DNA from 3 places in the Cellulomonas shaoxiangyii genome. Region 2 is predicted to be linked to each of the others. Evidence: riboswitches for the same ligand, from Rfam matches in the RefSeq annotation. Region 2 holds a riboswitch; each other region holds the start of a gene.

Region 1 (6,684 bases), 130 kb from region 2:
TCGCGCGGGCCGTGGCGGGCGGCGCGTTCGACCGGCCGGCCGGCGAGCCGACCGCCGAGCCGACCGACCGCGCTGGGCTCGACTTCGGCACCACGATGATCCTCGACGGGATCGCGGCGCTCGTCGCCCGGTCCGCACGGCCGTGACGCGCGGCGGCGGGCACCGAGCCGCCCTCAGCCCGCGGCGTCGCGCCGGCGCGCACCGGGCGCCAGGACGCGCGTCGACGACGTCACCGGCGCCAGGCAGGATCCCGGCATGACGCCACCGACGCCGGACGCCCCGACCGCCGCGCACGCCGACCGGCCCCTCGTCGCCGGCCGCTGCTTCGGCGACGGCGACCCCCTGTACGCCGCCTACCACGACGACGAGTGGGGCGTCCCGGTGCACGACGAGCACGCGCTGTACGAGCGCCTCGCCCTCGAGGCGTTCCAGTCCGGGCTGGCCTGGATCACGATCCTGCGCAAGCGGCCCGCCTTCCGCGCGGCCTTCGCCGGGTTCGACCCCGAGGTGGTCGCACGGTTCGACGAGTCCGACGTCGCGCGCCTGCTCGCCGACGCGGCGATCGTGCGGAACCGGGCCAAGATCGAGGCGACGGTCGCGAACGCGCGCGCGACGCTCGCGCTGCACGCGGCGGGCCGCACGCTGGACGAGGTGCTGTGGTCGCACGCGCCCACCGGCCCGCGCCCCCGCGCCACGACGTGGACGGACGTGCCGGGCCGGACCCCGGAGTCGGCCGCGCTCGCGCGTGAGCTGCGCGCGCTCGGCTTCCGGTTCGTCGGCCCGACCACCGCCTACGCCGCGATGCAGGCGTGCGGCGTCGTCGACGACCACCTCGCGACGTGCCCGGTGGTGGCCTCCCGGGCGCGGTCGGGCGGCGGGGACCGGACCGCGGCGGACGGGACGGCCCCGGGCCACGACGCTGCTCCGGCGGGGTGACACCGCGCCCGGACGGCTCACCCGGACGCGCGGCGCGCACTAGGGTGCCGGGCATGGCGGAGCAGCGGGACGGCCAGGGGCGGCACGACGCCGTGCGCGCCGCTCAGGACGCGTGGCAGTCGTGCGCGACGCCCGACCCGGGCGTCCTCGAGGCCGTGCAGGACGGCCTCCTGTCGGTGCCCGCCGGCTCGCCCACCGCCTGGTACGGCGTACCGCGGCCGCGCCATCCGCGCGACCAGCGGGCGCAGTCGCTGCACCGCCGCGAGCGCTGACACCACCCCCGACCCCGGACCCCGCTCCCCGGCGCACCCGCCCGTCGTCCCAGGCGCACGACCGCACCGCGGAACCGGTCGTCTCACCCAACGGTCACCTCTGTCCGCCATCCGGTCACGCTGGATACGCTCCCCTCGACCATCCAGAGCGGCCGAGAGACCTGGCTCAGCGACGCCGCAGCAACCCCCCTCCACGTTGAGGGTGTGGGTGCTTCCGCCAGGAACGATGGAGTGACGATGAGCGTGCCCACCCACGCCGCCGACCCCTCGGACGGCCCCGCGCCGGCCGGGGACGCCGGCGCAGCCCCTCCCGGCCGCACCTCGGCCGGGACCGCCCGATGACCGCCGTGACCGGGACCCGGCCACCCGCGGCGGCGGTCGAGGCCCCGCCGCGCACCGCCCGCCGGCGGAGCGAGCCGGCCGCCGCGCTGGACCGGCCGACGGTGTCCTTCGAGCTGTTCCCCCCGCGGGACCTCGACGCGGCGCCCCGCCTGTGGCGGACCGTGCGCGAGCTCGAGGCCGCCGAGCCGGACTTCGTGTCCGTCACCTACGGCGCCTCCGGCCGCACGCGGGAGACGACGCGCGCGCTCGTGACGCGCCTGCTGCGCGAGACGACGCTGAACCCGATCGCCCACCTGACCTGCGTGGGGACGTCGCGCGAGGAGGTCGCCACGATCGTCGAGGAGTTCCTCGACGAGGGCGTGCGCTCGTTCCTCGCGCTGCGCGGCGACCCGCCCGCGGGGCAGACGGACTGGCAGCCGCACCCGGACGGCGTCGACACGGCGGCCGGGCTCGTCGCGCTGCTGCGCGAGATCGAGCGGCGGCGCTGCGCGGGCAGCCCCGCACAGGCGGTCCGGGCGCGCGTGCGGCCGCTGTCGGTGGCCGTCGCCGCGTTCCCGCGTGGCAACCACGCCACCGGCGGCACGCGCGAGCAGGACGTGCAGGCGCTGCTCGCGAAGCAGGAGGCCGGTGCCGACTTCGCCATCACGCAGGTCTTCTTCGACGCGGAGGCGTACCTCGGCCTGGTCGCCGAGGCGCGGCGCGCGGGGGTCACCATCCCGATCGTGCCGGGCATCATCCCGACCACCGACCCGGCGCGTCTCGAGCGCGTGCAGGAGCTCACCGGGGTGCCCGTCCCGCGCACCCTCCTCGACCTGCTCGGCTCGGTCGACGACCCCGCCGAGCGCCACCGGCGCGGCATCCGCGCGAGCGTCGACCTGGTCAACGGCGTGCTCGACGGCGGTGCGCCGGGCGTGCACGTCTACACGTTCAACAGGCACGAGGCAGCCCTCGACCTGCTCGAGGGCGCCGACCTGCGCGGCGGCCCCCCGGCACCCGGCCGTGCCCCGGCGGACCGCGCCGCGCCCACCCGTCCTACGACGTCCCCCGAGCCCGCCGGCGACCCCGCCGCCGTGCCCACCACCACACCGCGAGGTATCCCGTCATGAGCACCACCGTCACCCCGACCGCCGCCCCGGCGTTCCCCGCCGGCTCCGTGCTGGGCTACCCGCGCATCGGGCCGCGCCGCGAGCTGAAGAAGGCGCTCGAGGCCTTCTGGGCCGGCCGCACCTCCGCGGACGAGGTCGAGGCCGTGGCCGCCGACCTGCGCCGGCGCACCCGCACGCGCCTCGCCGAGCTCGGCCTCGCGACGGACGCCCCGGCGATCCCGAGCGCGTTCTCGTTCTACGACCACGTGCTCGACGCCGCCGCGCTCGTCGGCGCGGTCCCCGCGCGCTTCGCGGACCTGCAGGACGCCGACGGCCGCCTCGACCTCGCCGGCTACTCGACCGTCGCCCGCGGCCGCGGCGACGACCTCCCGCTCGAGATGACGAAGTGGTTCGACACGAACTACCACTACCTCGTCCCCGAGATCGGCCCGGGCACGGCGTTCCGCTACGCCAGCGACCGGCCGGTGGCGGAGTTCGCCGAGGGCCTCGCGGACGGCGTGCTCACGCGTCCCGTCGTGGTCGGCCCGGTCACGTTCCTCGCGCTGTCCAAGCCGAGCGAGGACGCGCCCGCGGGCTTCCACCCGCTCGACCGCCTCGACGACCTGCTGCCCGTCTACGCACGCCTGCTCACCGAGCTGGCGGCGGCCGGTGCGACGTGGGTGCAGCTCGACGAGCCGGCGCTCGTGTCCGACTCCGTGGGCGTGCCCGCCGAGGCGCTCCACGAGGCGACGACCCGCGCCTACCGCGCGCTGGCCACCGAGCTCGCGCGTCCCGACCGCCCCGCGATCCTCGTCGCCGCGCCCTACGGCGACCTGGGCCCCGCGCTGCCGGTGCTCGCCGCGACGGACGTGGACGGCATCGCGATCGACCTGGTCCGGGGCGAGGCGCCGACCGTCGTCGTGGGCGGCCTGGCGGGCAAGACGGTCGTCGGGGGCGTCGTCGACGGCCACAACATCTGGCGCGCCGACCTCGACGCGAAGCTGGCCGTGCTCGAGCGGCTCGAGACCCTGGCGGCGCGCGCGGTCACGGTGGGCACGTCGACGTCGCTGTTCCACGTCCCGCACACCGTCGAGGACGAGCCGGCGCTCGACGCGACGCTCGCGTCCTGGCTCGCGTTCGCCGACGAGAAGGTCCGCGAGGTCGCCGTGCTCGCCGAGGGCCTCACCGAGGGGCGGGAGGCCGTGCACGAGCAGCTGCTCGCCGCGTCCGACGCCGTGCGCAGCCGCGCGAGCGCCCCGGGCGTCGTGCGGCCCGAGGTGCGTGAGCGCGCCGCCGGCCTCACGGACGAGCAGTTCCGCCGCGGCCCGTTCGCCGAGCGCAAGAGCGCCCAGGCCGCACGCCTCCGGCTGCCCGCGCTGCCGACCACGACGATCGGCTCGTTCCCGCAGACGCCGGACATCCGCAGGGCCCGCGCGGCGTTCGGCAAGGGCGAGCTCACGGCCGAGCAGTACGAGGACGAGATGAAGGCGGAGATCCGCCGCGTCGTCGAGCTGCAGGAGCGGATCGGGCTGGACGTGCTGGTGCACGGCGAGCCCGAGCGCAACGACATGGTGCAGTACTTCGCGGAGAACCTCGACGGGTTCGCCGTCACGCGCAACGGCTGGGTGCAGTCGTACGGCTCGCGCTGCACGCGCCCGTCGATCCTGTGGGGCGACGTCTCGCGGCCCGCGCCGATCACCGTGGCGTGGTCGACGTACACGCAGTCCCTGACGGAGAAGCCCGTCAAGGGCATGCTCACGGGCCCGGTGACGATCCTCGCCTGGTCGTTCGTCCGCGACGACCAGCCGCTCGGCGACACCGCGAACCAGGTGGCCCTCGCGCTGCGCGACGAGATCGCGGACCTCGAGGCCGCCGGCATCGGCATCGTCCAGGTGGACGAGCCGGCGCTGCGCGAGCTGCTGCCGCTGCGCGAGAAGGACCACGCGGCGTACCTCGACTGGTCGGTGCGCTCGTTCCGGCTCTCGACCGCCGGCGTGCGCCCCGAGACGCAGATCCACACGCACCTGTGCTACTCGGAGTTCGGGCAGATCATGGACGCGATCGACGGCCTGGACGCGGACGTGACGAGCATCGAGGCGGCGCGCTCGAAGATGGAGATCCTCGGGGACATCGCCGCGGCGGGCTACCCGCGCGCCGTCGGCCCGGGCGTCTACGACATCCACTCCCCGCGCGTGCCGGGCGAGGCGGAGGTCACCGAGCTGCTCAGCGAGGCCGTCCGCACCATCGACGTCGACCAGCTGTGGGTCAACCCGGACTGCGGCCTCAAGACCCGCCGCTACGAGGAGGTCACCCCCTCGCTCGAGCACCTGGTCGCGGCGACGCGCACGGTCCGCGCGACGCTCTGACGGCCCGGGCCGGCGTCCGCTCGCGCCGGCCCGGCGACGCGCGTCCGGGGTGCGCCCACCACCGCGGACGCACGACGACGGCGCCCGTCCCCGCACCGGGGGCGGGCGCCGTCGTCGGTGCGGGCCGGACGGCGTCAGACCGGCACGACGACGTCCCGGCCGTCGACGACCGCCGCGGCCGCGACCTCGTAGGGCCGCGGCGTGAGCGCCAGGTACGTCAGGCCGCGCGCGCTCGACCGGTGGTCGACGACGTCGTACCCGCGCGGCACGGCGTCCGTGCCGAAGAGGCGGCGTCCGTGCCCGACCGTCACGGGCGCGACGAGCAGCCGGTACTCGTCCACCAGCCCCGCCGCGTGCAGCGTCGCCGCGAGCCGCGCGCACCCGTGCACCTGCAGCTCGCCGCCGTCGCGCTCCTTCAGCGCCGTCACCGCCTCCAACACGTCGCCCTCGAGCCGCACCGACCCGGCCCAGTCCCCGCCCAGCGCGCTCGACGTGACCACGTGCTTGGGCCGCCCGTTGAGCTGCACCGCCGCCGGGTTGTCGTCGCCGGTCACCTGCGGCCAGTACGCGCGCATCAGCTCCCAGGTCGTGCGCCCGAACAGGAGCTCGTCGGTCCGGCCGAACCAGTCGCCGACGACCTCGCCGAACACCGGGTCGTCCGCGAACGGCACCACCCACCCGCCGGCGGTGAACCCGTCGCGCGGGTCCTCGTCGGGTGCTCCCGGGCCCTGCACCACGCCGTCGAGCGTCATGAACTCGTGCACCGTCAGTCGCATCGTGCGCCTCCTGCCGTCCTCGGTCGGTCGTGCCACTACCGACCGGCGCGGGCCGCCGAACTCGTCGGGACCGGCCCCGCGACCCGCCACGCGGGGCTAGCGTCGGCGCATGGGAACCCCCTTCGACGTCCCGCTCGAGGAGCTCCGCACGCGCGGGTCGGCCAAGTGGGCGACGTACCCGGCCGACGTGCTGCCGGCGTTCGTGGCCGAGATGGACGTGCGGCTGCCGGAGGCGGTCGTGCGCGCGGTCGCGGACGCGATGGCCGCCGGCGACACCGGCTACGAGGTGGGGAACGGCTACGCGGAGGCGTTCGCCGGCTTCGCGGCCGAGCGGTACGGCTGGGACGTCCCGGTCGCGGCGGCCCGGCAGGTGCCGGACGTGATGCAGGGGATCGTCGAGGTCGTGCGCGTGCTCACCGCGCAGGGCGACGGCGTCGTCATCAACCCGCCGGTCTACCCGCCGTTCCGGCCGTTCCTGCAGCACGCCGGTCGCCGCGTCGTCGACGCGCCGCTGGGCGCCGACGGGCGGCTCGACCTCGACGCCCTCGACCGCGCCTTCGCGGACGCCACCGTCTACCTGCTGTGCCACCCGCACAACCCGACGGGCACGCTGCACTCGCGCGCGGAGCTGGCCGCCGTCGGCGAGCTCGCGGCCCGGCACGGCGTGCGCGTCGTCGCGGACGAGATCCACGCGCCGCTCGTCGTCGGCGACGCGCCGTTCGTCCCGACGACGACCGTGATCCCCGACGCGGTGGCGCTGCACTCGGCGTCCAAGGGGTTCCACCTCGCGGGCCTCAAGGCCGCCGTCGCGGTGCCGGGGCCGGCGGCGGCCGACCTCGCGCGCATCCCGGAGATCGTGGGCCACGGCGTCAGCCACCTCGGCTCGGTCGCGCACCAGGCGGCGTTC
Region 2 (6,684 bases):
GAACCGGGGACGCCGGCGACGGTGACCGTCCCGGAGGACGCCGGGGCGTCGGGTGTCGGCGGCGCTGCGCTGGGCGCGCCACCCACCCGCGACGGACCGGCGTCCGGGGTGGGGCTCGCCGCGGCGTTCGGAGCGGGGCGTGGAGCCGGCGAGGCGTCGGGTTCGGCGCCACCGGGCGCGCAGGCGCCGAGCGCGGCAACCAGCACGAGCACGGGCGCAAGGGCCGCGCGCTGACACACGGCGCGACGAACGGCCCGGAGACGGTGGCGGGAGGACGGAGGAGGTGTCGTAGCAGGCATGCGGAGGAGCCTCGTCGTCGCGCCGGGACGCCGGACGACACCTCCGGGCGGTCGTGGACGGGCTCGCCCTGATCGTGGTCTGTGGGCGGCTCACGGGGAGGTCGGAGGCGCCGCACGTGACCCGATGGCAGCACGCGCCGACCGCTCACCACCGACGTGCCCGCCCGCGGCGGCTCATCGGTGCGACACGACGGCGCAGGACTTCTCGGGTTTGCCTCAGCAGTCCTCGGGTGTGGGGACGGCGGTGCACAGCTCGGCGACGAGCTTGCTGGTGCGTTCGACGACGTCGAACGGGGCGCTGGTGGCGGTGGTCTGGGCGGTGCCGTCGACGTCGCGCCAGGCCGGGGAGCCGGCGACCTGGTAGCGGCCGGACCACTCGGTGGTCAGGGTGATCGTGCGGGTACCCAGCGCGCGGTAGACGTGGAACGTGTCGAACGCCGGGTACGGGGAGCCGGGGTCGGTCGTGACCAGGGGTGTCGAGCCGTCGCCGAAGTCGTAGGTGTAGCGGGTGGGGGTCGCCTCGACCGTGACCTGGTAACCCAGGAGGTCGGTGGTCAGGGTCACCGGGGAGGGGTCGGTGTAGACGATCGTCTCCATGTTCACCAGCACCCAGTCCGCGGCGGGTTGGACGTTGAGGACCGGGGCGGGGATGGGGAGGCGCCGGAAGTCCTCCGCCGTGAGCACGGGCAGGATGTCGGCACCGCAGCCGCCACTGTCGATCTGCTGCCACTGACCCCACGGCGACGCAGGAGTGGCGCGCTCCCGCCGCCACATCGGCTGCACGATCGTGTCGCCCTCGCAGGCGTCGAGGGCGCCCGCCGTGTCGGCTCCGGGCGGACACCCGCCGCCAGGCGCTCCCATGGTCCACGTCGCCGCCACTTCCCGGCACAACGGCGCCCGCACGTACTCGACCAACCTCTGTCCCGCCGGCACGGTGCTGTTGGCGTGAGCGAGCTGCTCCGAGCGAGCGGCCGAGATCCGCACCGCCGCAGAGTCGTCCTCAGGCACCTCGGCATCGACGCCGCGCCCTGGCAGTGTGGTCGCGGAGACGACGAGCAGGACCGCGACGGCCGGAAGCCAAGCGGTCATCCCGCGTCGGCCGGGTTCACGTCCACGGCGTCGACCGTCCAGCCGTCACTGGCGTAGGTCAACGCGACCTCAAACGCATACCTGCCGCCCTCGGAGGCCGAGACCCGCGACCCGCTGGCGTCCGTCTCAGTCGAGGGGGCCTCCGTAGCGATCACCTTGGCCGAGTACCAACGACCCGCATCAAGCTCTGTACCGCGCGCCTCGTGGATGTCGATCGCGCCACCGGTCACGCGGCCGTCGCCATCGTGCACGCGGCTGACCCCGTCGCGGGTACGGGTGCAGAACGCACACTGCGCCCCCGACATGGTGGCCCACTCGGCCGTGTCCCCCGTCGCGTACGCGTACGGGTAGAGCGAGATGAAGTACGACGCCGCCGCAGCTGCCCCATCGGCGCTCGGCGTCGCCATGGCGTCGGGCCGAGCAGGAGGGACGCTCAGGTCCGCCGTCGGTGTCGGTGCGGCGGTCGGCGCGGGGGTCGGTGACGGCGTGTCGGAGGACGCTGTTCCGGAGGACGTCGGCGCGGGCGGCGACCCCTGTCCCGTGCACCCGGCGACCAGCGCCCCGAGCATCACGGGCGTCAAGGCGGCCACGAGCGCACTACGCCGTCGTCGAAGCATGCCCGGAAAGTACCGGTTCCCGACGTGCTCGACGCCAGCCCCGCCCACCCTGTGGATGGCGCGTACGGCACTTGTCGCACCCCGCCCCTACAGTCGGCACCGATCACGAAGCTCGGCCTCAAGCCCTCCAGCCGGCCGACTGGCAACCGCGCGAGCGCACGGTGCCCCCGGAGGAAGATCCGCCCGTGCCGCCCGGCGCGGGAAGACGCTCGACCTCCCCAGGAGGAGACATGGCTACACCCTTCGACATCGAGTCCCCGCTCGGCACGCCGCGGACGGGCTGCGTCGGCCAGGAGCCCGGTCACGCGCCGGTGGCGCGCCGCGTCAGCGCGGCGGTGTCCGCGGAGGGCGAGACGTACCGCGTCGCGGGCGTCGACGGCGGCGTCGTGCAGGTGACCCGCCACGACGGCGTGCCCGCCCGGTGGTGGACGCACGACCCGGCGCCGTTCGCGGAGCACGCGGCGGCCGCGGACCCGACGGTCTGCCTGCACGACGGCGGCGTCGTGCGCGTGGGCAGCCGGTACCTCAGCGTCGCCACCGACGCGGTCGCAAGCCCGTGCGTCGAGGGGGTCGTCCGCCCGACGGGGCTGCGGTACGCGTTCCTGGTCCGCACCCTGCCGCTCGACCCGACGCTCGTCGCGCTGTTCCCGCACACGGCGTCGCTGTACCGCCTCGACCCGCCGATGCGGACGCGCAGCGGCGGCTACGAGCACGTGGTGGTGCTCGCGGAGCAGCGGGACGGGTACCAGGTCACGCAGATCTTCGGGTCGGACGCGGACGGGTGGATGCGGCCGGGCGACCTGCCGGGCTCGTTCGAGGGCGGCATGGACCACGTCGAGGCCCTGAACCGCGCGGGCTACGAGGTGGTCCTGCCCCCGCCGGCCTGACGGCTGCCGGCCGGGGCACGTGCGGCGTTCGTCGCGTGCGCTGCGACGAGCGCCGCACGGCTCATGCCAGCGGGCCCAGCATCTCGCGCGGCGGCCGGTCGCTCGTCAGCCTCGCGAGCGGCTCGAGCAGGCGCTTCTCCTCGTACCGGAAGTGCGTCTCCATGATCGCCTCGATGCCGTCGAGGTGGCGGTGCAGGGCAGCCGCGTCGTGGCCCGCCTCGACGGCCTCCTGCAGGGAGCCGAGCAGCTGCGCGAGCACGCTGTGGTCGCGCACCAGCTGGGCGACGACGTCGGCGAGCGATGGGTCGAGCGCCACGAGGTCGGGGAACATCGCCGCGTCCTCGCTGCGGTGGTGGCCGTCGAGGGCGGCGCAGAAGCCGGTGCAGAAGAGCCGGAGGTCGGACGTGAGGCGATCACCGGACGCGGCGTCGTCGTCGATCGCGTCGCGCGCGATCTGCAGGCTGTCACGGAGGCGGGCGTGGACGTCGCGGAGCTGACGGTCCCACGCGACGATGCGGGAACGGTGGTCGGTAGGCATGTGCCCCCGACGCTAGAGCCCCGAGCGCACCCCCGGAAGCCCCTCAGCCCGCGAGCGCCGCCCTGAGGAACGCCACGTCCTCGGCCTGCCGCTCCCCCGGCGTCTCGACGACGACGTCGCAGCCCGCCTCCCGCACGACGTGCGCGATGAGCTCGGGCGGGATGGTGCCGGTGGCGAAGTTGGCGTGCCGGTCGCGGCTCGACCCGTGCTCGTCGCGCGAGCTGTTGGCGTGCACGAGGTCGATGCGGCCGGTGATGGCGGTGAGCCGCTCGACGATCGTCTCGAGGTCCTCGCCGGCGGCCCACGCGTGGCACGTGTCGAGGCAGACGCCGACCTCGTACTCACCGATCGCGTCCCACAGCATCGCCCAGCGGTCGAGGGTGCGGGCGCAGGCGTTCTCGCCGCCGGCGGTGTTCTCGACGAGCACGCGCACGGGGTACTGGGCGCGCGCGAACGTCTTGCGCCAGTTGTCGATGCCGACGGCGATGTCGTCGCCGTCGCCGACGTGCCCGCCGTGCACGATCAGCCCACGCGCGCCCAGGTCGGCGGCCGCCGCGGCGTGCTGGGCGATCATGTTGCGGCTCGGGATGCGGATGCGGTTGTTCGTCGAGGCGACGTTGACCAGGTACGGCGCGTGCGCGTAGATGCCGAGGCCGGACTCGATCAGCGCGTCGGCGTCCTCGCGGCGCACCGGCTTCTTCCAGCCCTGCGGGTCGGCCAGGAAGATCTGCACCGCCTGCGCGTCGACCTCGTGGGCGGCGGCGACCGGGTCGTCGCCCCGCACGTGTGCGCCGATGAGCACCACGGACAGCCTCCTCCGGTTGGGGTCGCGCCAGGCTAACCCGCCCCGCCGACAGCCCACCCGCCGACCCTGCGGGCACCGGCCCGCACACCGGCGCCGACCGAATTGCACGGACCCCTTACTAATTGCCCGTCGAATGTGGTCTGCTCCGGATGTCCGAGTCGGATCTCAACGGAGAGGCACCGCGCATGGACCTGCACACCCCGCCCGCCCCCGGGCGACGACCCCACCGGCACCGCCGCCGCACCCGCACGCTCGCCGCCGTCGCCGCGCTGACCGTCGCGGCCGGCGCCGTCGCCTCGTCCGCCGCGGCCGGCCCGCCGCGCGGCGGCTCCCCCGCGCCGGACCTCGGCCCGAACGTGGTCGTCTTCGACCCGAGCATGCCCGTGGCCGACATCCAGTCCCGCGTCGACGCGATCCACGCGCAGCAGGTCGACGCCGAGATGGGCACGGCCCGCTACAGCCTGCTGTTCCTGCCCGGTGAGTACGGCACCGCCGAGCAGCCGCTGCAGATGAAGGTCGGCTACTACACGGAGGTCGCGGGCCTGGGCGGCTCCCCGACCGACGTCGTCGTGCACGGCAAGATCGAGACGTACAACCGCTGCCTGTCCGACGACCCCGCGAACCCGAACTGCATCGCGCTGGTGAACTTCTGGCGCACGCTGTCGAACCTCACGCTCGACATCGACGGCACGGGCCAGGACGACTGCCGGCGCACCGCCAACTTCTGGGCCGTCTCGCAGGCCGTCTCGCTGCGGCGCGTCAACGTCCTCGCCGACGAGGGCGACCCCGGCTTCTCGCTCATGGACTACTGCACGGCCGGCCCGCAGTTCGCCAGCGGCGGGTTCATCGCGGACTCCCGCTTCGGCGACGTGACGAACGGGTCGCAGCAGCAGTGGCTCACGCGCAACAGCGAGGTGCGCAGCTGGTCGAACGCCGTCTGGAACCAGGTGTTCGCGGGCGTCGAGGGCGCCCCGGACGACGCGACGTTCCCCGACCCGCCGTACACGACGCTCGACGAGACGCCCCTGAGCCGCGAGAAGCCGTACCTCTACGTCGACGAGCGCGGGCGCTGGAACGTCCGCGTGCCGTCGGCGCACGAGGGCACGCGCGGCATCACGTGGGCGGACGGCATGACCCCCGGCACGTCGATCCCGCTGCGCGACTTCTACGTCGCCAGGCCCGGCGACCGGGTGCAGACCATCAACGCCCAGCTCGCACGCGGCAAGCACCTGCTGCTCACGCCGGGCGTGTACGACGCCGCGCGCAGCATCGAGGTCAGGCGCGCCGGCACGGTCGTGCTGGGGATGGGGCACGCGACGCTGACGTCGGTCGGCGGGGCGGTGCCGCTGACGGTGGCCGACGTGCGCGGGGCGATCGTGGCCGGCGTGACGATCGACGCCGGGCCGCAGGAGTCGCCGGTGCTGCTGCAGGTCGGCACGCAGGGACGCGGGCACGGACGCGACGGCCAGGAGGCCGGGCACCGCGGTCGCGGCCCGGAGAAGGGCCGCGGGCTCGACCCGATCACGCTGAGCGACGTGTACTTCCGCGTCGGCGGGCCGCACCGGGGATCGACCGACGTGGCGCTGCGGATCGACGCCGACGACGTCCTCGTCGACCACACCTGGGTGTGGCGCGCCGACCACGGCGTCGAGGGCTTCACGGAGGGCGTCAACGGCGACACGGAGCGGTGGCGCACGAACATCGGCCGCACGGGCGTCGTCGTCACCGGCGACGACGTCACCGCGACCGGCCTGTTCGTCGAGCACTTCCAGCGGCACAACACCGTGTGGGAGGGCGAGCGCGGACGCGTCGTGCTCTACCAGAACGAGCTGCCGTACGACCCGCCGACGCAGGCGGACTGGACCGAGCCCGACGGCACGCTCGGCTGGGCCGGCTACAAGGTCGGCGACCGCGTCCGCGAGCACCAGCTGTGGGGCGGCGGCGTCTACGTGTTCAACCAGAACAACCCGTCGATCGTCACGGAGAACGGGTTCGAGGTGCCGCGGCGCCCGGGCGTGCGGCTGACGCACGTCATGACCGTCAACCTCAGCGCGGGCACGATCCGGCACGTGGTGAACGGCGTCGGCGGGCAGGTCGACAACTCGAACACGGGCACGCCGTCGTTCGTCACGCAGTACCCGTGACGGGGCGTCGGCGGCCCACCGGACGGGCCGCCGACCACCCCGATCACGACATGGAGGGCCGTGGGTGCGAAACGCCCACGGCCCTCCGCCGTGGTCCCTTAGGGTGACGACGTCGCTCGAGGACGAGGGCGTGCGCCGACGGGGCAGACGGCGCGCCACCGACTCGTCACACGCGGGTCACCGCGTTCGTGCCGTCCCGAAACATGGCCACGCCACGCTTCGTGCGCGACCCCTCCCGACACCCGCGCCGTAGCCAGAGAGTGGATGCCACCCGTGCTCAAGAAGTCCCGTTCCGCCAAGTCCGG
Region 3 (6,684 bases), 380 kb from region 2:
TGCAGCCGCTCACGCGCCTGATCCAAGCTCGGCGTCCACACCCCGCCCGCCTCCATCCGGCACGCAGGCAGCGCGTTCCACGAGTCGTCGATTTCCACCCCGTCGACCTCGACACCGACGCGCACCCCCTGCACGTCGCGCCCGATCCGCAGGGTGACGCCTTCACGTGCACGCTGCGTGCTCGCGGCGCCATCCGCCGCCGGCCCGAACAGCCACGTGACCTGATCGACCGCGCCGCGGTACCGGTCATCTCGGTCGCGCCACGCCGTGCTGCCAAGGTCCGTTAGCTGCACCTCAAGGGTGTGCTCGACCCCGTTCACCACAACGTGCAGGTCCGCGCGCCCTGCGCCGTCCAACGTGTGCTCGATCGTCGGCACGTAGCCCTGCCCCTGCAGCCACGCCATGAGCTCGCGCTGGTACGCCAGATGCGCGTACGCGCCACCCACGTCCCGCCCGGAACTGAGTAGCGCGCATGGCGAGGCTCCGCGCTTGTGCCGGAAGTAGGGCCCTCGTACCGGCCCTGCCGGCAGCTCCAGTTGCTGGCCGCAGCCTCCTGCCTGGGTCGTGCACCAGAACTGGTGATCAATCCGGAGCCGCAGCGCGTCCTCGCGCTCCGCCGGCGCCACGACGTGCGCCGTCCCGTCGGCACCATCGGTCACCGCATGCCGCAGTTCGTCCAAGGCCATGCCGGTCGTCTACCTGTAGGCGCCGACACATCGACCAGCCGCCCGGGCGGTTTCTCCCGGTACGCGAAGCCGCGCGTCGCGTCTTGTCACCCGGTCAGCGCAGTGCGGCGTGCCGCCGAGCCCGGTTCCGGCGGCGTAGCGCTCGAGCGCTGGATCGCCACTCCGGTGGGCCTCCGACCGGCGGCGCGGGGCGTCGCTGCGGCCCCCCGCTGTGCCGGCGGTCCTCGAGCGCCCGGCGTCGACGTCGAGAACGCCCTTCACGCCTCGTGCGGCGACGCGCCGCGCCGCGGGCCGGTGCCGATGAGGGCGCCTCAACGGCGGCAGATGCCTGCAGCCGGGAGCCAGACCGTCTTGGCCTGCCACCACGGCTAGAGAACTGCTACTGGTCCCGCACGTCCGGCGGCGGTGACATCATCGATGACAACGTTCGTCTCCTTCTCCCCTGGCAAGGTGAGCGTGAGCGTCCGCGATGGCGAGGGCTTCGAGGTCAACGGGTGTGGCCTGTGGCTGGCGCCATCTCACGTGCGCTGACTGCCAGGCGGCGACGGTCGCGCGTGGACCAGGGGACTAGTTCGGCTACGACAACTGCCGAGCGGCGGCCGAAGAGATCGTCGCCGGCCACCCCGCCCCGGCACGTCAGACCCCAGGGCGCAAGGGGCCGAAACCACAGGCCGAATCCGGCGCGGTGGCCGGTCACGCACGACCCGATTTCGTTCGGTGCCCGACGAGCTGCCTTGACGGGGGATCACCTCTTCTCGGTGCGCCCGAGCTCGTAGTACCGCAGACCGCTCATCTTTGTCCCAAATGCTGACTCTTCGATGGACCGATCGATAGTTCGAACCGACGAGCCGCGCTCGACCATCGCCACCAGACGAGTACGTCGGGCCCGGACGTACGGCTCAGCGTCCAGGTCGAAGTACCCGCACAGGGCCCGGCTATACGCATCACTGATCGGCAGCAGCGGCAGCACGAGGGAACGTATCGCTTCGTCGACGTCGTCGCTGAGCCCCATGAGCAGCCAAGGCTTGGCGTGGGCAGCCCCGGAGAATAGTCCATAGAGCCACGGGTCATCCGGCACGTACTTCGCCGCTAGCTGGGTGATGTTGTTCCGTGTCGAGGCTGACTGGCCCGCGAACCAAACCCGACCGATGGCGTCCGTGACTTGCCCATGCTTGTCCGTCGCGCGCTCAACCCGGAACCCGTCTTGGGTCAAGACGCACTCGAGGTCTGCGCGCGCCTGCCGCTTCTCTTCAAGTTCGTCCACCACGCTGCTGCCAAACCGCTCGAGTAAGACAATCGATTCGTTGAGCACCGCCGGTAGAATGCTTGCAGCCCGGGCAATCCGAGTCTCGGACGACGCCTCGGCGTCGAGCAACCAGCAGGTCTGAAGCACCGCTTCCATGATGGCGCGGCTCACCGTCCATGCCGGCACCGGCAGCAGCTTCTGATGACGCAGCAGGAGTAAGAGCGTGTCCGCGTGGTCACGCACAGAGAAGCTCCAACGCTGTACGTGATCGCTCGCCCAAGATAACGCTGCCACCGCACCATCAATGCCCGCGGCACGCTGTTGGTCGACGGCCCACAGCCCGGACCCTGCGCCCTCCGCTGCCGCCGAAGCAGCGGCGAACAACTTCCCGTAGGCGTCGCGTTCTTGCAGGACCACCCTCTCGGCCAGCCGTGCCAACGGGGGACGCACGTCCTCAGCGATACCACCCATGCCGTGAGTATCGGGGAGTCGACGCCAACATCGGGCTGGTACGGCCCTAGCGCGCCGCCAGCCGTGAGTTGGCGCGCGCGTCCATCAGCGCCGCCGGCGGATGGCTCCGAAGGTCCGGTTGCAGGACGGACAACGCCAGCAGTCGCCGTCATCGACGATCGGGCCTGGTCGGGGCGGGTCTTCGGGGTCATGAGCGTTCCTCTCATCGTCGGTCTCGGCGCATGTGACCCATGTGTGGCAGCCGCGGGTGCTGCAGATATGAGCCATCGACCGGACGGCGCAAGAACGCGCGCGCCTCGTAACGGCCCCAGGAGGTCCGTCGCGGGGGAGTGATGTTGGGTGGCGCGTACCGCGTCGCAGACTCGACGCCCCTGGGCGGAGCGAGCTGGGTCACTCGTGTGCTCATGCGAGACGAGGGGTATTGGCGCCCCGTTTGGGGATTGCTCAACGGGACAGTCGCGATGGGCCGCTCGTGGACCACAGCGCCGCGCAGGACACTGTCCCCGAAAGACCCGCCCCCGAAAAGGCCCGGTCAGGGGGAGCTGTACCGGACAGCGAGGGCACGAGCGGACTGCTGATCGGCTATGCCCGGGTCTCGACGAGATCGCAGGATGCGACCGCCCAGCGGGACGCGCTTCGGAGCCTCGGCGTCGATGCCGACCGGATCTACGTCGACCACGGACTGACGGGCAGCAACGTCTCAAAACGAGAGACGATCCGTGCCCCCACGTTGACACCCGCCGGAGGGCGCGCGGATCCTCGTGCCAGGTCATGAGCGCCAGCGCGAAGCCCCGGCTCGCTGGCCGGCAACCCTCCTCCGCGGTGGGGTGCCCCGGGTGACGACCTGGCCGCGCGCCGTCCGGTGCCGGCAAGCGCGGGACCTCCCTTCCGGGTCCCCGGGTCCAGGAGGCTGCCATGACGACCGTCACCGAGCTCTTCGCGTGTGCCGACGAGGCGTCGGGCACCGCGTCCCCGTCCGCCGCGGCGGCGCCCCGCCCCGCCGTCGGCCGCGGTCCCCTGCTCCCCGTGGTGGGCGCGTCCACCACGGTCCCGCTGGTCGGCGGCACGAGCCGCACCTACGCCAACCTCGACTGCGCCGCGAGCGCGCCCGCGCTCGAGTCGGTCGCCGCGCGCGTCGCCGAGGTGCTGCCGCTGTACGCGTCGGTGCACCGCGGTGCGGGCTACCTCTCGCAGGTCTCCACCGCCCTGTTCGAGGCGTCGCGCCAGGCGGTCGCGCGGTTCGTCGGGGCGCGCGAGGACGACGTCTGCGTCGTCACGCGCAACACGACCGACAGCCTGAACCTGCTCGCGGGCGTCGTGCCCGACGGCGGGCGGGTGCTCGTCCTCGACGTCGAGCACCACGCCAACCTGCTGCCGTGGGTCCAGCGGTGCACCGGGACGCACGCGGGGGAGACCCGCACGGCCACCGTCCTGACGCTGCGGCCGACGGTCGCCGCGACCCTCGCCGCGCTGCGCGACGAGCTCGCCCGGCGTCCGTACGCGCTGCTCACGATCACGGGCGCGTCCAACGTGACGGGTGAGGCCCTGCCGCTGGAGGAGGTCGTCACGCTGGCGCACGCCGCCGGCACGCGCGTCGCGGTCGACGGCGCACAGCTCGTCCCGCACCGCGGCTTCTCGCTCGCCGCCACCGGCGTCGACTACGTCGCGTTCTCCGGCCACAAGACGTACGCGCCGTACGGCGCCGGCGCGCTCGTCGGGCGGCGCGACTGGCTCGACACCGGCACTCCGTACCTCGCCGGCGGCGGCGCGGTGCGCGACGTGCGCCCCGACCGGACGCTGTGGCAGCCCGCGCCCGCACGCCACGAGGCGGGCTCGCCCAACGTCATCGGCGCGATCGCGCTGGCGCAGGCCTGCGAGACGCTCGCCGAGCTGCCCACGGGTGCGCTCGAGGCGCACGAGCAGGAGCTGCGCGCGCGGCTCGTCGACGGGCTCACGGGCATCGAGGGCGTGCGCGTCGCCCGCATCTGGCCCGACTCGCCGGACCCGGTCGGCGTGGTCACGTTCACGGTCGCCGACCTCAACCCCGGGCTGGTCGCGGCGTACCTGTCCGCCGAGCACGGCATCGGCGTGCGCGACGGCCGCTTCTGCGCCCACCCCCTGCTCGCGCACCTCGGCGCCTCGCAGGGTGCGATCCGCGCGTCGATCGGCGTCGGGACCACCGCCGAGCACGTCGACCGGCTCGTCGCGGCCGTCGCCGCCCTGGTCGCCCGTGGTGCGCAGGCGGCGTACGAGGTCGTCGACGGCTGCTGGTCGGTCGTCGACGACACGCGCCCGCTCGTCGAGGTGCGCGGGCTGGACCACCTCGCCGCGACGGCGGCCGCCGCGTGCGGGCCCGCCGTCGACGACTGAGCGGGCACCGACGTCGCTGCCACCCGGCTGGTCGTCAGCGTGAGGGCTGCCGCCGGGCCGGTCGTCAGCGCGAGAGCCGCCGCCGCGCCCGGCGCAGCATCGCGGTGACGACCACCGGGTGCAGCAGCCGGACGGGCGCGAAGTAGACCCGCCCGCGCCACCCGTGCAGGCGCACGGTCGTTGTCACCCGCACCAGGCGTGCGTCGGCGTCCACCGCGACCCCGCAACGGAAGTCGAGGTGGACGTCGTCGTGCGCGACGAGCGCCTCGCCGCCGACCACCTCGTCGACGGCGAACGCGGCGCGCGGTGCGGGCGGGATGCGCAGCACCGGCACGAGCGCCTGCCGCAGCGCGAGGGCCGCGAGCACCCAGCGCGGCATCGTCGCGAGCGAGAAGATCTCGCGCGCCCACACCGCCGGGTCTGTCGGCGCGCCGGGCGGCAGCGTGACGATCACCGCGTCGGCGTGGTCAGGAGCGGGCACGTCCCGCAGGGCGATCGACCAGTGCGTCATGCGTCCTCCGTCGTCGGTGGTGCCGCCACGCTAGGGCCTGCCGCCTGAGACGCCGCCGAGTGCGCGGCGGCGCCCGTGGCACGCTGCCGCCGTGGAGCACGACCTCGTCCTGACCGGCCACGGCGTCCGCCTCGTCCCGCTGCGTGCCGAGCACGCGGCCGACCTCCTCGCCTGCACCGACGACGCGGTGTGGCGCGGGATGAGCTCGCCGACACCGCGCACGGTCGCGGACATGGCCCGCGTCGTCGCGACGGCGCTCGCCGCACCGGGCCGGTACGCCTTCGCGGTGCTCGAGGACGCCACCGGCGGCGTCGTCGGGTCGACCTCGTTCTACGACGTCGACCTCACCGCGGGCCGGCTCGAGGTCGGCCACACCTGGTACGCCCCGGCCGTGTGGGGTACGCACGTGAACCCGGCCTGCAAGCTGCTGCTGATGGCGCACGCGTTCGAGGGGTGGGGCGTCGCGCGCGTCGCGTACCGCGTCGACGAGCGCAACCACCGCTCGGTCGCGGCCGTGACGAAGCTCGGGGCCGTGCCCGAGGGGCGGCTGCGGGACCACCGCCTGCGCCCCGACGGCACGCGCGGTGCGTCGCTGTACTTCTCCGTCCTGGCCGACGAGTGGCCGGCCGTGCGGGGGCGCCTGCTCGCCCGGCTCGCCGGGGCCCACGTGCCGGACGACCGCACGCACCTGCTGCTCGTCGGCGGCCGCGCGGGCGTCGGCAAGACGACGGTCGCGTCGGCGGTGCACGACCTGCTCACGGCGCGGGACGTGCCGCACGCGGTCGTCGAGGGCGACGCGCTCGACCTGGCGCACCCGGCGCCGTGGGAGCACGGCGTCGCCGCCGCGAACCTCGCCGACGTGTGGCGCCGCTACCGCGCGCTCGGGCACCGGCGGCTGGTCGTCACCAACACGGTCAGCGTCCTCGAGGCCGACGTGCTCGCCGCGGCCGTCGGTGACCGGCCGCACGTGACGTCGGTGCTGCTCACGGCGGACGACGCGACCGCGCACGAGCGGCTCGGCCGCCGCGAGCACGGGGCGTCGCTGACCGCCCACGCGCAGCGGTCGGACGCCGCCGCGAGGCGGCTGGAGGCGCAGGCGGGCGCCGACGTGCACCGCGTGGCGACCGACGGCCGCACCCCGCAGGACGTCGCCGCGGAGGTGCTGCGCCTCGCGGGGTGGTGAGCGGGCCGGGCCGACGGTCCCCGGCGCCTGACGGCCGCCGACGCCGGCGATCCGGGAGCCGCGTGCGGCGACGTCAGCCGATGCGGATCCCGAGGTGCGCCGCGAGCAGCGGCGCGAGGTCGAGCAGCTGGTCCGACGTGACGGTCGCGCCCGCGAGGCCGCCGACGCCGTCGACCGCCTCCCGCAGCCGCGCGCCGCGCAGGTCGACGTCCGTGAG

Evidence for each region. Region 2 has a riboswitch for S-adenosylmethionine ahead of E5225_RS01100 (hypothetical protein). Riboswitches for the same ligand answer to the same signal wherever they lie in the genome.
Region 1: another riboswitch for S-adenosylmethionine. It lies ahead of E5225_RS00470 (methylenetetrahydrofolate reductase); the one in region 2 lies ahead of E5225_RS01100 (hypothetical protein).
Region 3: another riboswitch for S-adenosylmethionine. It lies ahead of E5225_RS02755 (aminotransferase class V-fold PLP-dependent enzyme); the one in region 2 lies ahead of E5225_RS01100 (hypothetical protein).

The regions. Positions count from the first base shown of each region.
Region 1 covers NZ_CP039291.1:95,908-102,591, reverse strand. Annotated here, with positions in the region: gene E5225_RS00485 (TetR/AcrR family transcriptional regulator) at 1-146, shown strand, start outside; gene E5225_RS00480 (DNA-3-methyladenine glycosylase I) at 256-936, shown strand; gene E5225_RS00475 (hypothetical protein) at 990-1,208, shown strand; SAM riboswitch class I at 1,345-1,452, shown strand; gene E5225_RS00470 (methylenetetrahydrofolate reductase) at 1,547-2,656, shown strand; gene metE (5-methyltetrahydropteroyltriglutamate--homocysteine S-methyltransferase) at 2,653-5,001, shown strand; gene E5225_RS00460 (dihydrofolate reductase family protein) at 5,136-5,777, opposite strand; gene E5225_RS00455 (MalY/PatB family protein) at 5,887-6,684, shown strand, end outside.
Region 2 covers NZ_CP039291.1:229,190-235,873, reverse strand. Annotated here, with positions in the region: gene E5225_RS01110 (hypothetical protein) at 516-1,160, opposite strand; gene E5225_RS01105 (DUF6318 family protein) at 1,385-1,957, opposite strand; SAM riboswitch class IV at 2,107-2,219, shown strand; gene E5225_RS01100 (hypothetical protein) at 2,236-2,892, shown strand; gene E5225_RS01095 (hemerythrin domain-containing protein) at 2,954-3,430, opposite strand; gene E5225_RS01090 (deoxyribonuclease IV) at 3,474-4,235, opposite strand; gene E5225_RS01085 (pectate lyase family protein) at 4,421-6,379, shown strand; gene E5225_RS01080 (early set domain-containing protein) at 6,644-6,684, shown strand, end outside.
Region 3 covers NZ_CP039291.1:607,411-614,094, forward strand. Annotated here, with positions in the region: gene E5225_RS02740 (competence protein CoiA family protein) at 1-686, opposite strand, end outside; gene E5225_RS02745 (hypothetical protein) at 1,432-2,403, opposite strand; partial or broken gene E5225_RS02750 (recombinase family protein) at 2,975-3,124, shown strand; SAM riboswitch class IV at 3,171-3,284, shown strand; gene E5225_RS02755 (aminotransferase class V-fold PLP-dependent enzyme) at 3,319-4,773, shown strand; gene E5225_RS02760 (DUF2867 domain-containing protein) at 4,838-5,284, opposite strand; gene E5225_RS18190 (GNAT family N-acetyltransferase) at 5,376-6,467, shown strand; gene E5225_RS02770 (pentapeptide repeat-containing protein) at 6,541-6,684, opposite strand, start outside.